One region of the Neobacillus sp. PVCKKU3 genome, then DNA from elsewhere that is predicted to be linked to it. Evidence: predicted binding sites of a transcription regulator. Region 1 holds the regulator's gene; each other region holds the start of a gene.
What was found. The regulator Rex, encoded in region 1, represses fermentation and respiration genes when NADH is low (regulators of the CRP and FNR family bind a similar motif). The targets are predictions, from matches to a motif close to TTGTGAAATATTTCACAA.
Positions count from the first base shown of each region.

Region 1 (4,283 bases):
TAGTAGTGGCCCGTGCGATGTTGCGCTGGATGAAATCCTTTAACGCGGCAATTTCCTCCTGCTGCTTTTCATAAAGCTTCATGTCGCGTTCATAATTGGCAGCTTTCTGCTCAAGATAAGTGCTATAATTACCGGTGAATCGCTGAATCAGGCGGCGTGATAGTTCATACACCTCTGTAACCACTTTATCCAAAAAATAGCGGTCATGCGAAACAATTAAAATCGCGCCATCATAGCCCTGCAGATATTGCTCCAGCCAGGAAAGGGTTTCGATATCCAAATGGTTGGTTGGCTCGTCCAAAATTAAAATATCAGGTCTTGTCAGTAATAGTTTGCCTAGCGCAAGACGCGTTTTTTGTCCGCCGCTTAGACTTGAAATCATTAACGTAGTATCAGAAAAATTTAACCCATGCAATACAGAACGGATATCAGCTTCATATTGATAGCCGCCTTGCTCTTTAAACTTTATTTGCAATTCATCATATTCCTTTAATACCCGTTCGTATTTTCCTGGGTCCCCGAAAACAGCAGGATCGGCCATTTGCTTCTCCAGCTTCCGGAGCGATTTTTCCATCGCCTGCAGGTTCTCAAAAACCGTCAGCATTTCCTCCCAAATGGACAAATTGGACTCCAAACCCGTATTTTGCGCCAAATAACCAACGGTAACATCCTTTGGTTTGATGATTTCGCCGCCGTCATAGCCCATTTCGCCGGCGATGATTTTCAATAACGTTGATTTCCCCGCTCCATTGCGTCCGACAAGGGCAACACGGTCACGGGTTTGTAATTCCAGTTTTATATTCGATAAAATAAGTTCAGCACCATAATATTTTTGTAGTTGGTTAACCTGTAATAAAATCATTTTTTTCACCTCTATTACCTTACGACTAGTTTACCGTATAACCCGAATGTCGGCAATGAAGTGAAATTTTTAATGGAATTATAAAAAAATATACTGTTAGTTCAAAGTTTCACACACATGGACAAAAAAATATTGTATTATTTTTTGTAGGAGGATTTTTTTTATGGCTGAATTTACTCATTTTAATGAAGAAGGCCGGGCCAAGATGGTCGATGTCAGCGAGAAGCCGGAAACGGCACGCACAGCAACAGCCCAGTCTAGCATAACAGTAAGCACTGAAATTTATGAAAAAATCACAAACCACGAAATGAAAAAGGGCGATGTCTTAGCAGTTGCCCAGGTTGCTGCAGTGATGGCAGCGAAAAAGACATGGGATATCATTCCAATGTGCCACCCGATTCCATTAACAGGTATCAATATTAGTTTTTCATGGGAGCAGGCCGGGCAGGGACAATATACACTGCATATTGCTGCATCAGTGAAAACAAAAGGCAGTACGGGGGTTGAGATGGAAGCGCTAACAGCTGCCTCTGTTTGTGCCCTGACCGTCTATGATATGTGTAAGGCAGTTGATAAAGGGATGGTAATTGGACCAACCTTTCTGGTGGAAAAAACCGGCGGCAAAAACGGTGATTTTAGAAGAGAAATCTAATATATCCATTAAAATTGAAGGGTGGGAGAAATATGTCCAATGAAACGATGAAAATACCACAGGCAACAGCAAAGCGGCTGCCCTTATATTATCGATTTTTACAAAACCTTCATTCCTCTGGCAAGCAGAGGGTGTCATCTGCAGAATTGAGTGAAGCAGTAAAGGTGGACTCGGCCACTATTCGCAGGGATTTCTCTTATTTCGGGGCCCTTGGGAAAAAGGGGTACGGCTATAACGTAAACTATTTGTTATCGTTTTTCCGGAAAACTCTTGATCAAGATGAATTAACAAAGGTAGCGTTAATCGGGGTGGGTAATCTCGGCACAGCCTTTTTACACTACAATTTTTTAAAAAATAATAATACAAAAATCGCTTGCGCCTTCGATGTGGACCCCGGAAAAATTGGCGGTTCGATAGGCAATGTTCCCGTTTATTCGATGGACGATATAGAACAGTATTTGATCGAGGAAAATATTTCGGTGGCGATTTTGACGGTGCCGGCTCCGGTTGCTCAGCAAATCACAGACAAGCTTGTGAATACGAATGTAAAAGGGGTTTTAAACTTTACTCCAGCAAGACTGAATGTACCTTCATCGATCCGCGTGCATCATATTGACCTGGCGGTGGAGCTGCAATCACTTGTTTACTTTTTAAAGCATTATCCAAACGACGAAGTAGAAGAATAAATAATCAATGGGCTTCTCGCCAAAATGGTGAGAGGCCCATTTTTTCGTTTTGAAACATTTTCCTAACCAGATCACTATACAAAGGGAGTGGAAGCGGGTAAAATGAATACACAAGTAATTATTGTAATCCAATAGGAAAGGTTGGAATTAAAATGACAGAAACAGTTCGTTCAATCCCACGGCCGCTAGTGAAAACAAACCAGTGGACGATTGTTTTAAGTGTTGTGTTAACATGGTTATCCGGTCAGGAATGGTTTTTGTTAGTGCCGTTTGTTGCCGGTATGTCTGGTCTTTTATTCGGATTTAATCCGATTATGCAAATAGCAAAACTATTTTTAAGAAAGGAACCAGAGGCTTATATCCCCGAGGATTGGGAGCAGCAGCAATTTAATCAAAAACTTGCCGTATCGTGTTTGGGAATTGGATTTGTAGGATTCCTGCTGGGTTGGAATGGTGTTGGCTATGTGTTCACGATTCTTGTCGCAGTGGCTGCCTTTGTGGCAATTCTAGGTTTTTGCATCGGATGCTTTATTCATTTTCAGTGGAACCAATACCGTCATAGAAGGGTGCACCAATAAAGAAGAGGTCTGAATTATTCAGCCTCTTTTTTTGTTTTTCTACTTATATTTGACGTTTCCATATCCTTACATTTAAGATTAAATTGAAAATTATGAATTATTATTCATGAGGAGAGTGGCGTTTTTATGAAGCATGTTTCCCAAGAGACAGAAGCAAGAGGAAAAAATTCTTACAGCTTTGATGAATTTCTCGAAAAACGTGACAACCTTGATTGGTACCGTGATGAACCGTTTTTACAAAAAGCGGTAAAGAAATTTACGGGTTCTCAGCACAGCCAAATCCACGAAAAACTATTATCCTTTTCAGCAACAGTATCTGCAAAATGGAACCGGTTAGCCGAAAGAATTGCCAGACCGGAAGTCCGCCCCTATATGCTTCACTTTGATGCTTTTAATCATCGGATTGACCGGATTGTTCGTCCTCAAGAAGTTCATCAATTAGAGAATGAAATTTTCGGAGAAGGTCTTTTTTCCAGTAACATGACACCTTGGGAAAGCTTTGTGAAAAGAATGCTGATCCATCAGCTGGGTGAGGCGGGAGTGACCTGTCCGCTGACATGTACACATGGTTTAGTGGCTTTGCTTGACCAATTTCCGGATGAAGAATATCCAGAACTTCAAGTTATATTACATCATACAAAAGAAGGGCTAAACGGCGAATTCGCCATTGGCGCTCAATTTATGACAGAAATCCAGGGTGGTTCTGATTTGCCGGCTAATGTTTTGGAGGCGGTTCCGGAAGGCAAGTATTATCGTTTGTATGGGAATAAGTTTTTCTGTTCTGCGGCGCATGCCGATTATTCTGTGGTGACGGCAAAAATATCGGGAACTGACAAAGTTTCAACATTTATCGTACCTTCCTGGCTTCCGGGGGATAAGGAGAAGGAGAAACGCAACGGGTACGAGATAAATCGGATCAAATGGAAGCTGGGAACAGCCGAGCTGCCAACAGGGGAGATTCAATATAAGGGGGCGCGTGCCTATCCAATCGGTCCAAAGGATAAAGGGATTGCAGTTGCAGTCGGAATTGTATTGACCTTGTCGAGGTTGGAAATTGGGATTGCCTGTGCCGGGTTTATGCTGAGGGCCTCTCGGGAGGCAAACTTGTACAGCGATTTCCGAAGTGTTTTTGGAAAGAAGGTAAAAGACTATCCACTCGCAGCAAGCAAGTTGAAACGAATCCAGCATGCCGCTGAGCGAACGACGGCGGGGGCATTCAAAATCTATAATCTTTTCTTGCAACTGGATAAGCCGCTTAATCCAGGAATTAAATCGGACCATCCAATTGATGTTAGGAAAAAGTTATTTAATCTGCGTGAACTTGTCTTGCTGCAGAAAATCTGTGCAACGAATGAGGGAGCGGAAATTTTACGGGAGGCTATCTCCGTGTTTGCCGGCCATGGAGTGATGGAGGAATTTTCGTCGCTGCCGCGTATCTTCCGCGATGTGGTCGTAAACGAACAGTGGGAGGGACCGCGTAATCTGCTTTTAACACAAATCTACCG
Region 1 is NZ_JBLVQN010000067.1:4,303-8,585, forward strand. Features, by position in the region: gene ACNQGS_RS27885 (ABC-F family ATP-binding cassette domain-containing protein) at 1-862, opposite strand, end outside; gene moaC (cyclic pyranopterin monophosphate synthase MoaC) at 1,026-1,514, shown strand; gene ACNQGS_RS27895 (redox-sensing transcriptional repressor Rex) at 1,547-2,200, shown strand; gene ACNQGS_RS27900 (DUF4395 domain-containing protein) at 2,353-2,778, shown strand; gene ACNQGS_RS27905 (acyl-CoA dehydrogenase family protein) at 2,905-4,283, shown strand, end outside.

Region 2 (4,283 bases), on a different contig from region 1:
ATCGAAATTTGGGCCAGGCATACCAATGGGCTGATGGGTAGAAGTCCGGATTATATGAATTCAGTCGTTATGGCCTTTGCCTCCTCCGCCTTATTTTTAAAAGGGAGTGAGAATTGCTTTCCGGAAAATATTATTTCCCTCTATGAAAGAGCAAGGAATCAAGATCTCTCGTTTACCCACACCTTTATAACCCCTCAGGTTAACCGGTCGCAAATCAACTTTGAAAAATCGAAAGAACCAATTGCCGCCAAAATTGTCGGGAAAAATGAAAAGGGAATTATTGTCAAGGGGGCTCGCCTGTTAGCGACCCAAGGCGGTTTAACGGATGAAGTTCTGGTTTATTCAGCCGGCGGAGTGACAAATGATGCGGATGCCTACGCATTTTCCATCCCTTCTGATACGAAAGGACTTAAATTTCTTTGCAGGGAGTCGTTTGTAGGCGGTAAGTCAGCCTTTGATTATCCGCTCAGCTCGCGTTACGAAGAAATGGATACGATTTTAGTATTTGATAATGTGGTAGTTCCCTGGGAGAGAGTCTTTTTTTACGAAAATGTCGATGCAGCAAATGAATTCATGGAGAAAAGCTCATTCTACCATCACGCCTACCACCAGGCCATCACTAGGCAGGTTGTGAAAACAGAATTTCTATTGGGACTTGCCGAATCCCTTTCGGATACAATCAATGTTTGCGGATATCAGCATATTCAGGAAAAACTTTCTGAAATCATCATCGGACTTGAAACGATGAAGGCGCTGCTGCTCAAGTCTGAGGAAGAGGCAGAATTGGATGAATGGGGTTATATGAGACCAAGCCTCATTCCTCTTAAAGTCGCTAGCAATGTCTTTCCAAAAATTTATCCTAGATTCAGCGAAATCATTCAATTAATTGGCGCAAGTGGAATGGTTACCTTGCCGACTGAAAAGGACTTTAATTCCCCTATAAAACAGGATTTGGAATCCTATCTGCAAGGTACCAGAAAACATGCTGAGGACCGCGTCAAACTTTTTCGATTGGCCTGGGACTTGACGATGAGCTCATTTGGCACAAGGCAAACCCAGTATGAACGGTACTTCTTCGGCGACCCTGTCCGCTTGTCGAGCGGCTTGTATCAGACCTATCCAAAAGAGGAATATTGCAAGCGAATTAAAGATTTGCTTAATTTAAAAGAATAGGATATCCCTGCATACGGGATATCCTATTCTTCTAACTATTTTGATGTGTCACCTGCACCTTCGACAGCAATGGTCTTTTATTTTCCCAAGAAACCCGAACCGGCAGATTAAAAAATTGGGTAAGGCTCTCGCTCGATAACAGTTCATTGGTGTTTCCGTACGCAAAAACCTGCCCCTCCTTTAGCAACAAGGTTTTATTGAATACAGGCAGAATCTCTTCAACATGATGAGTAACATAAATAATCGCTGGTGCATATGGGTTTTTAGCAATCGTTTCGATTGTTTCCAATAGTTTTTCACGGGCAATAAAGTCCAGACCGTTCGTTGGCTCATCGAGAATCAGCAAAGACGGGTCAGCCATTAACGCGCGGGCAATTAACACCCGCTGTTTCTCCCCTTGCGATAAAGTTTCATAATTTCTGTTAGCATAATCGATGCAGCCAAGCTCCTCGAGTAAAGAAATGGCCTTGCTTCGTATTTCGTCTGTAGGAGCTTCATAGAGACCAATGGAAGCGTATGCTCCGCTTAGTACCACTTCAAAGGCATTATCGCCCGGGTGAAATTTTTCCTGAAGTGAGGATGAAACAAAGCCAATTTGCTTGCGCAGCTTTTCAGCAAGATAGGTTTTCCCAAACTCCATTCCTAAAACATTAATTTTTCCCTTTGTCGGGAAATTATAGGCGTTCAGCAAATTTAGAATGGCCGTTTTACCAGAACCGTTTAAACCGAATAAAACCCAATGCTCCCCTTTTTCTATTTGCCAATTGACATTTTTTAAAATCCATTTGTCGCCCCGTTTGAGCGAAACGTCCTCTAGTTGCAGAATCATTATTTTACTCCCCTCTTATGATGATCTTTATACATAATATAGTATCAAAATTTTCTAAAAGTAAAAATATTGAGAGTTTTCCACTCAAAAAAAAAGCAATTATGAACATTCTTTGAAACTATTCTATTTATAAGGGTTTCCCCAACTTTGGCCGCATAATTCTACAAATTTCTTGGTTTACGATTGCTATATTTTGAACGTAAGGAAAATATTAATTTCCTTTTGTTCAATATTTCACAATAAATGATTTTAGGGAGGAACAATCAATGGCAGTGGAAGAAAAAATGTTACAGCAAAAGCAAACAGTTTCGATGATTGACCTTTTAGCTGCAAATGCAGCTCAGGCAGCTAAAGAGTTTCGCAGCTTTACGCAGGAAATGGTCGATGAAATTGTCAAGCAGTTGGCACTTGTTGCACTTGAGAACCACGATAAATTTGCCAGAATGGCTGTTGAGGAAACGAATCGAGGCCTTTACGAAGATAAAATCACGAAAAATATGTTTGCAACAGAGATGATTTATCACACCATTCGAAATCTGAAAACGGTCGGCATTATCAGTGAAAACGAGCATGAGGGCAGCTATGAAATTGCCGAACCTGTCGGGGTCATCGCCGCGCTGGTGCCTGTGACAAATCCCACATCCACTGTCATTTATAAATCTCTTATTTCTATGAAAACAAGAAATCCGATTATTTTTTCCTTTCACCCCGTTTCACAGAATTCGGGAAGGTTCACAGCTGAACTTCTTAGAGAAGCCGCTGTCCGTGCAGGCGCTCCTGAAAATTGTATTCAATGGATGGAAACTACCACTCTGGATGGTATCAATATGTTAATGAAGCATCCAAAAGTATCGCTAATTCTTGCTACTGGAGGTTCTAGCATGGTGAAAGCCGCATATAGTTCCGGCAAACCGGCAATTGGTGTCGGACCAGGCAATGTACCTTGTTATTTCGAAAAAACTGCCAATATCAAGAGCTCCGTCCAAGACCTGATTATGTCGAAAACCTATGATAATGGAATGATTTGTGCCTCTGAGCAAGCATTAATCATCGATAAAGAAATCTATACTGAAGTCATTACGGAAATGATCGCCAATAACTGTTACTTTTTAAATGAGGAGGAAAGGAAACAGTTAGAAAAAGTAGCAATAAAAGAAGAAACCGGCTTCCTCAATCCGATGATTGTCGGCCTTCCAGCCTTTAAAATTGCCCAAATGGCCGGAATCGAAGTTCCATTTGATACCAAGGTCTTAGTAATCGAGTTGGAAGGCGTAGGACCGAAATATCCGCTTTCCTGCGAAAAACTAAGCCCTGTCCTTGCCTGCTATAAGGCAAATAGCACAGAGGAAGCCTTTAACCTGGCAGAAGCCACATTAGAATACGGTGGACTCGGCCACACCGCTTCCATTCATACGGCTAATGACCAGATTGTTGAACAGTACGCGATGAGAATGAGAGCAGGACGGATCCTAATCAATACTCCTTCCGCCCAAGGGGCTACTGGAAACGTTTATAACGATTTACTGCCAACACTAACCCTTGGCACGGGCACATATGGAGGAAACTCGGTTTCAGTCAATGTCGGTGCCATGCATTTACTTAATATTAAAAAGGTCGCCAAACGCAATAATAACGCCCAAATCCTAAGGACACCGCCACAAATTTATTATCGTAAGAATTCTGTTCAGGCATTGGAAATCATCCCGGATACTAAAAGGGCATTTATTGTCACAAGCCCAAGTTCGGTGAAAAACGGTTATGTCGATAAAGTGCTTCATTTTCTAACGAAACGACCTGATTTTGTCCACTATGAGGTGTTTTCTGAGGTGGAGCCTGACCCTAGCATCGAAACGATCATGGCGGGTGCTGAATTGATGAGACACGCTAAACCGAATATGATCATTGCCTTAGGAGGCGGTTCTGTCCTTGATGCAGCAAAAGCGATGTGGTTATTTTACGAGGATTCTGAGGCAAACTTTAACACTCTGAAACTGAAGACTCTTAATCCGAGAAAACGAGTTGTGACTTATCCGAAGCTTCGGGAGAAGGCTAAGTTGATCGCGATTCCAACTACTTCCGGAACAGGTTCGGAGGTTACCTCCTTTGCCGTCATCACGGATAAAAAAGCGAATATTAAATATCCGCTTTCCGACCCGGAACTATTACCAGATGTGGCGATCATCGATCCACAGTTCTCGATGACTGTTCCGAAGGAAATCACGGCAGACACCGGAATGGATGTCTTAACACATGCTCTTGAAGCTTTTGTTTCAGTCGTTGC
Region 2 is NZ_JBLVQN010000037.1:41,178-45,460, reverse strand. Features, by position in the region: gene hpaB (4-hydroxyphenylacetate 3-monooxygenase, oxygenase component) at 1-1,173, shown strand, start outside; gene ACNQGS_RS21735 (ABC transporter ATP-binding protein) at 1,205-2,002, opposite strand; gene adhE (bifunctional acetaldehyde-CoA/alcohol dehydrogenase) at 2,269-4,283, shown strand, end outside.
Region 2: a site for Rex is predicted at 2,225-2,242, ahead of adhE (bifunctional acetaldehyde-CoA/alcohol dehydrogenase). Genes of this name have one in related genera too.

Region 3 (4,283 bases), on a different contig from region 1:
TTATATGTCATTATTTCAGGTAAAATTCAAATCAGCAAAATTACAGCAGACGGGCGGGAGCTGTCACTAAGAATTTGCGGAGAAAACGATATTTGTGGAGAATTAACCCTTTTCACTGATAGTCCAAAATATTTATTAAGTGCCAAGGTTCTTGAAGAAGGTGAAATCGTGGCAATAAAAAAAGAAGTACTTGAAAGTGAAATTTTCCAAAACAGTAAGCTAGCCTTTGAATTTATGAAGTGGATGAGCGATCATTTCCGCAAAACGCAGACAAAATTCCGCGACCTTGTCCTAAACGGAAAGCGCGGCGCCTTATTTTCAACTTTAATCCGGATGACCAATAGCTATGGGGTACCAAAAAGTGATGGAATATTAATCGACCTGCCGTTGACTAATCAAGAGCTAGCAAATTTCTGCGGCACTTCACGGGAAAGTACAAACCGTATCTTAAGTGAACTGAAGCGTGATAACATCATTTCCATTAAACGAGGTAAAATTACCGTCCTGGATTTGCAATACTTAAAAGATGAAATTGGCTGTGAAAATTGTTCCACTGTTTATTGCAGCATTGAATAGTTATTGAGAGAGGCAATCGACAATCGATTGCCTCTCTCAATTTATTGTGTCTGTTTTTCTCTTAAAGCCTTAGGAATATAAACGCAGAATGGTTCACTTTCTAAATAATCCCCTGTCATGGCGTATGCCCTTGATCTTGAGCCGCCGCAAACATGTCGGAATTCGCAGACACCGCATTTCCCTTTAAATCCATCTGGGTTTCTAAGTGCCTTAAAGATTGGCGACTCGCGGTAAATTTCCGCCAGAGGGGTTTCCCTAATATTTCCGGCCTTAACCGGAAGCAGGCCGCTCGGATAGACATCTCCAATATGGGATATAAACACAAAGCCATTGCCGTCATTTACACCCTTTGGTGCACGGCCCAGACCATCAATTGAGCCCGTTAAGCCTTTTTCTGTCAACGCAGATAAATAGCTGATTTCCTCTGTTTTTTCTTTGGCTTCACGCATTTTTTGCTGGATTACCACACGGCGGTAATGCATCGCCTCCGTGGTCTTAATATCAAAAGGAACCCGCTTGCTTAGATCATAGAGCCATCTTAGCACCTTTTCATGCTCCACAGGCGATATCATATCAGATACCTGTCCCCTTCCGGTCGGAACAAGGAAAAAGACACTCCACAGAACACATTTTAATTCTTCAACCAATTTCGCCATTTCATCTAGATGTTCGTAATTATATCTGGATACTACTGTATTAATCTGAATCGGCATTTCCAGTTCATGTAAATATTTAATTCGTTCCATTGTTAAGTCAAAAGAGCCCGCTGTCCCGCGAAAATGGTCATGAATCTCAGCCGTAGGACCGTCAAGGCTGAACGCCCAACGAGAAAGTCCGACTTCTTTAGCCTTACGCATCGCATCAATTGTTACGTTAGGAGTAGCGCTTGGTGTCATCGAAACACGTACCCCTTTTGTGACTGCGTATTTGGTAATTTCAAAAATATCCTCTCTCATAAGCGGATCTCCGCCAGTAAATACAAGAAGCGGATTATTCATTTCATATATCTGATCAATCAAATGCTTGCCTTCTTCAAGCGTAAGTTCTCGAGGGTCCCTCGTATACTGGGCATCTGCGCGGCAGTGCAAACATTTTAATTGACAAGCTCGAGTTAGTTCCCATATCACAATAAACGGATCTTTATTAAAGTCTCGGCTAAAATCCATATTGAAACGCCTCCTATAAAACGGCTAGTTCAAACTAAATAGCCTTATTACTTCGTATTATAAAGGTGTGTATGTTTGAAAAAAGTGAACTTCCTCACAATCCTTTTTTATTATGTGGACGATTTGTGAATGAAAAAAACAGCAGAGCGAAAAGCTCTGCTGTTTTATGAGATGGTTAACACTTCGTATTTGGAGGCAAGCTCAACAAAGTCAGCCATTCCGCTTATTTTGCCAACTGTCAATTTTTCGCTAACACCGTAGTGGTCGGCACAGGTTTTACACGCAAAAATGTTAACACCCTTATCCTCCAACTCTTTTAAATGAACGGATACAAAGGAATCCTCAGTCAACGTGAATACCCCACTGTTCATGCAAAAAACAGCTGCTGGGAGTTCCTCTCTTTGTTTTAAAACAGTAAAGAAAGTCTCTAAAACATTCTCTCCTAAAACCTGGTCGCCTTTGCCCAACTGATTTGAACTAACTAAAATTACCTTATTTTTCATCCTGCGGAAGGTCCTCCTTAACGAATTCCCAGTGCAATTTTTGCATAACGGGACATCATGTCCTTATTCCAAGGGGGATTCCAGACGATATTGACATCGACATCCTTGACTTCCGGAATATCAGACAATGCTCTTTTCACCTGATCAACAATTGTTCCGGCTAGTGGGCAGCCCATTGCTGTTAATGTCATTGTAACCGTCAGTTTTCCCTCGTCGTCCATTTCAGTATTATATACTAAACCTAAATTGACGATATCGACGCCAAGCTCAGGGTCAATAACAAGCTCAAGTGCGCCCATTATATTTTCTTTTAAATCTTCATTCATTTTATCTTCACTCCTGTTCAGTTTTATTGTAACCATTATAACAAAAGGTATTTCGAAAACCAGTATAGCGCGTTTCAGAAACATTTGAAGTGAATTTTTTTACAGTTTAAATATAAATTGATAACATATTGATAATAGAAACAAATACTTCCAAAGAGAGGTTTCAAATGACTGAAAGACATTTAATTGCATTGGACTTAGACGGAACTTTATTAAAAGATGATAAAACGATTTCGGAAAAAACGAAGGAAGTTTTAAGAAAAGCTAGAGAAGATGGCCATATCGTGATGATCGCCACTGGGAGGCCATATCGTTCCAGCGAAATGTATTATCGAGAGTTGGATTTAGATACCCCGATCGTTAATTTCAATGGGGCTTTCATGCATCATCCCCGGAACCCGAAATGGGGCTTTTTCCATGAGCCGCTTGATATCCATGTTGCAAAAGATATTGTCGAGGCTTGCCGCAGCTTTCATTTTCATAATATCATCGCTGAAGTAATGGATGATGTCTATTTTCATTATCATGACCAAAAGCTGATTGAAATTTTTAATTTTGGCCATCCCAATATTACTACGGGTGATTTAAGTAATTATTTGAAGGATTCACCAACTAGCCTGCTCATCCATACAGAGGAAGACCAATTAAAGAAGATCCGCGACCATCTATCTGATGCCCATGCCGAAGTCATCGATCACCGCAGCTGGGCTGCCCCCTGGCATGTTATCGAAATCATTAAGTCAGGCTTAAATAAGGCAGTAGGGTTAAAAAAAGCGGCGGAATATTATGGTATCTCCAAGCAAAGAGTGATTGCCTTTGGCGATGAAGATAATGACTTGGAAATGCTTGAATACGCCGGTTATGGAATAGCGATGGGAAATGGCATTGACCAAGTAAAAAATATCGCCAATGATGTTACTCTTACCAATGAAGAAGATGGAGTCGCAGAATATTTGACGGATTTGTTACGGTTAAAATAATTACACCTATTCACCATTGTTTACCTATATGAACCCCTCAATGTTGGAGCATACTATGGATGAAGCAGCGAAGCTGTTTCAATCCAAGCTTTTAGCATATTGGAGGGATTCGAATGGGTAGATCAAACAAATCAAAACGCTTTGTCCAGCAAGGAAAGGATTCGGTCAACAAGCATTCAGAACGGATTCCTTATCACATGACCTACGCTGAAGCAGAAGCTCAGAAAATGGCCAATGTGCAAGAATCCTCGCTTGGAGGAATTTAACGATGGGTAACCGTTTATTCCAGGAAGCACGTAGATTTGTTGAATCGGCAAAAACTGCCGGCCCAGGTGAACGCGACACGGCAGTGGCCAAAGCCAAGAATGCCTTAAGTTCTGCTTATGCCAACTCGACGGTCGCTGAGCAAAGACAGCTCCAAGAAATGCAACAAGAGCTTGACCAGTTCCAATGATGAAATGAGGAAAGCGGAAGTACCTTGGGAGGTGACTTCCGCTTTTTTCATTCAAATCTTTCTAATAATGCAGGGTAAGGATTACTCCTCCCGCCCTCAGCATTTTTTTCGTAAAAATTCAGAAAGACACCTCCATGGTTGGGAAGCTTTTCGGCTGGAATCTGAATATTTACTTTAAAAGGTCTCCACTGGTCACCATTTCCAGCAACATCAAGCTTTTGCTCCCTTAGGAATTCTCTATGCCCATCCTCCACTGAATAATAAACCACCCTGCTTGG
Region 3 is NZ_JBLVQN010000014.1:55,780-60,062, reverse strand. Features, by position in the region: gene ACNQGS_RS11560 (Crp/Fnr family transcriptional regulator) at 1-576, shown strand, start outside; gene ACNQGS_RS11555 (TIGR04053 family radical SAM/SPASM domain-containing protein) at 618-1,742, opposite strand; gene ACNQGS_RS11550 (DsrE family protein) at 1,907-2,245, opposite strand; gene ACNQGS_RS11545 (metal-sulfur cluster assembly factor) at 2,263-2,571, opposite strand; gene ACNQGS_RS11540 (Cof-type HAD-IIB family hydrolase) at 2,739-3,551, shown strand; gene ACNQGS_RS11535 (hypothetical protein) at 3,665-3,817, shown strand; gene ACNQGS_RS11530 (DUF3813 domain-containing protein) at 3,820-4,005, shown strand; gene ACNQGS_RS11525 (BsuPI-related putative proteinase inhibitor) at 4,053-4,283, opposite strand, start outside.
Region 3: a site for Rex is predicted at 1,825-1,842, ahead of ACNQGS_RS11555 (TIGR04053 family radical SAM/SPASM domain-containing protein). Genes of this name have one in related genera too.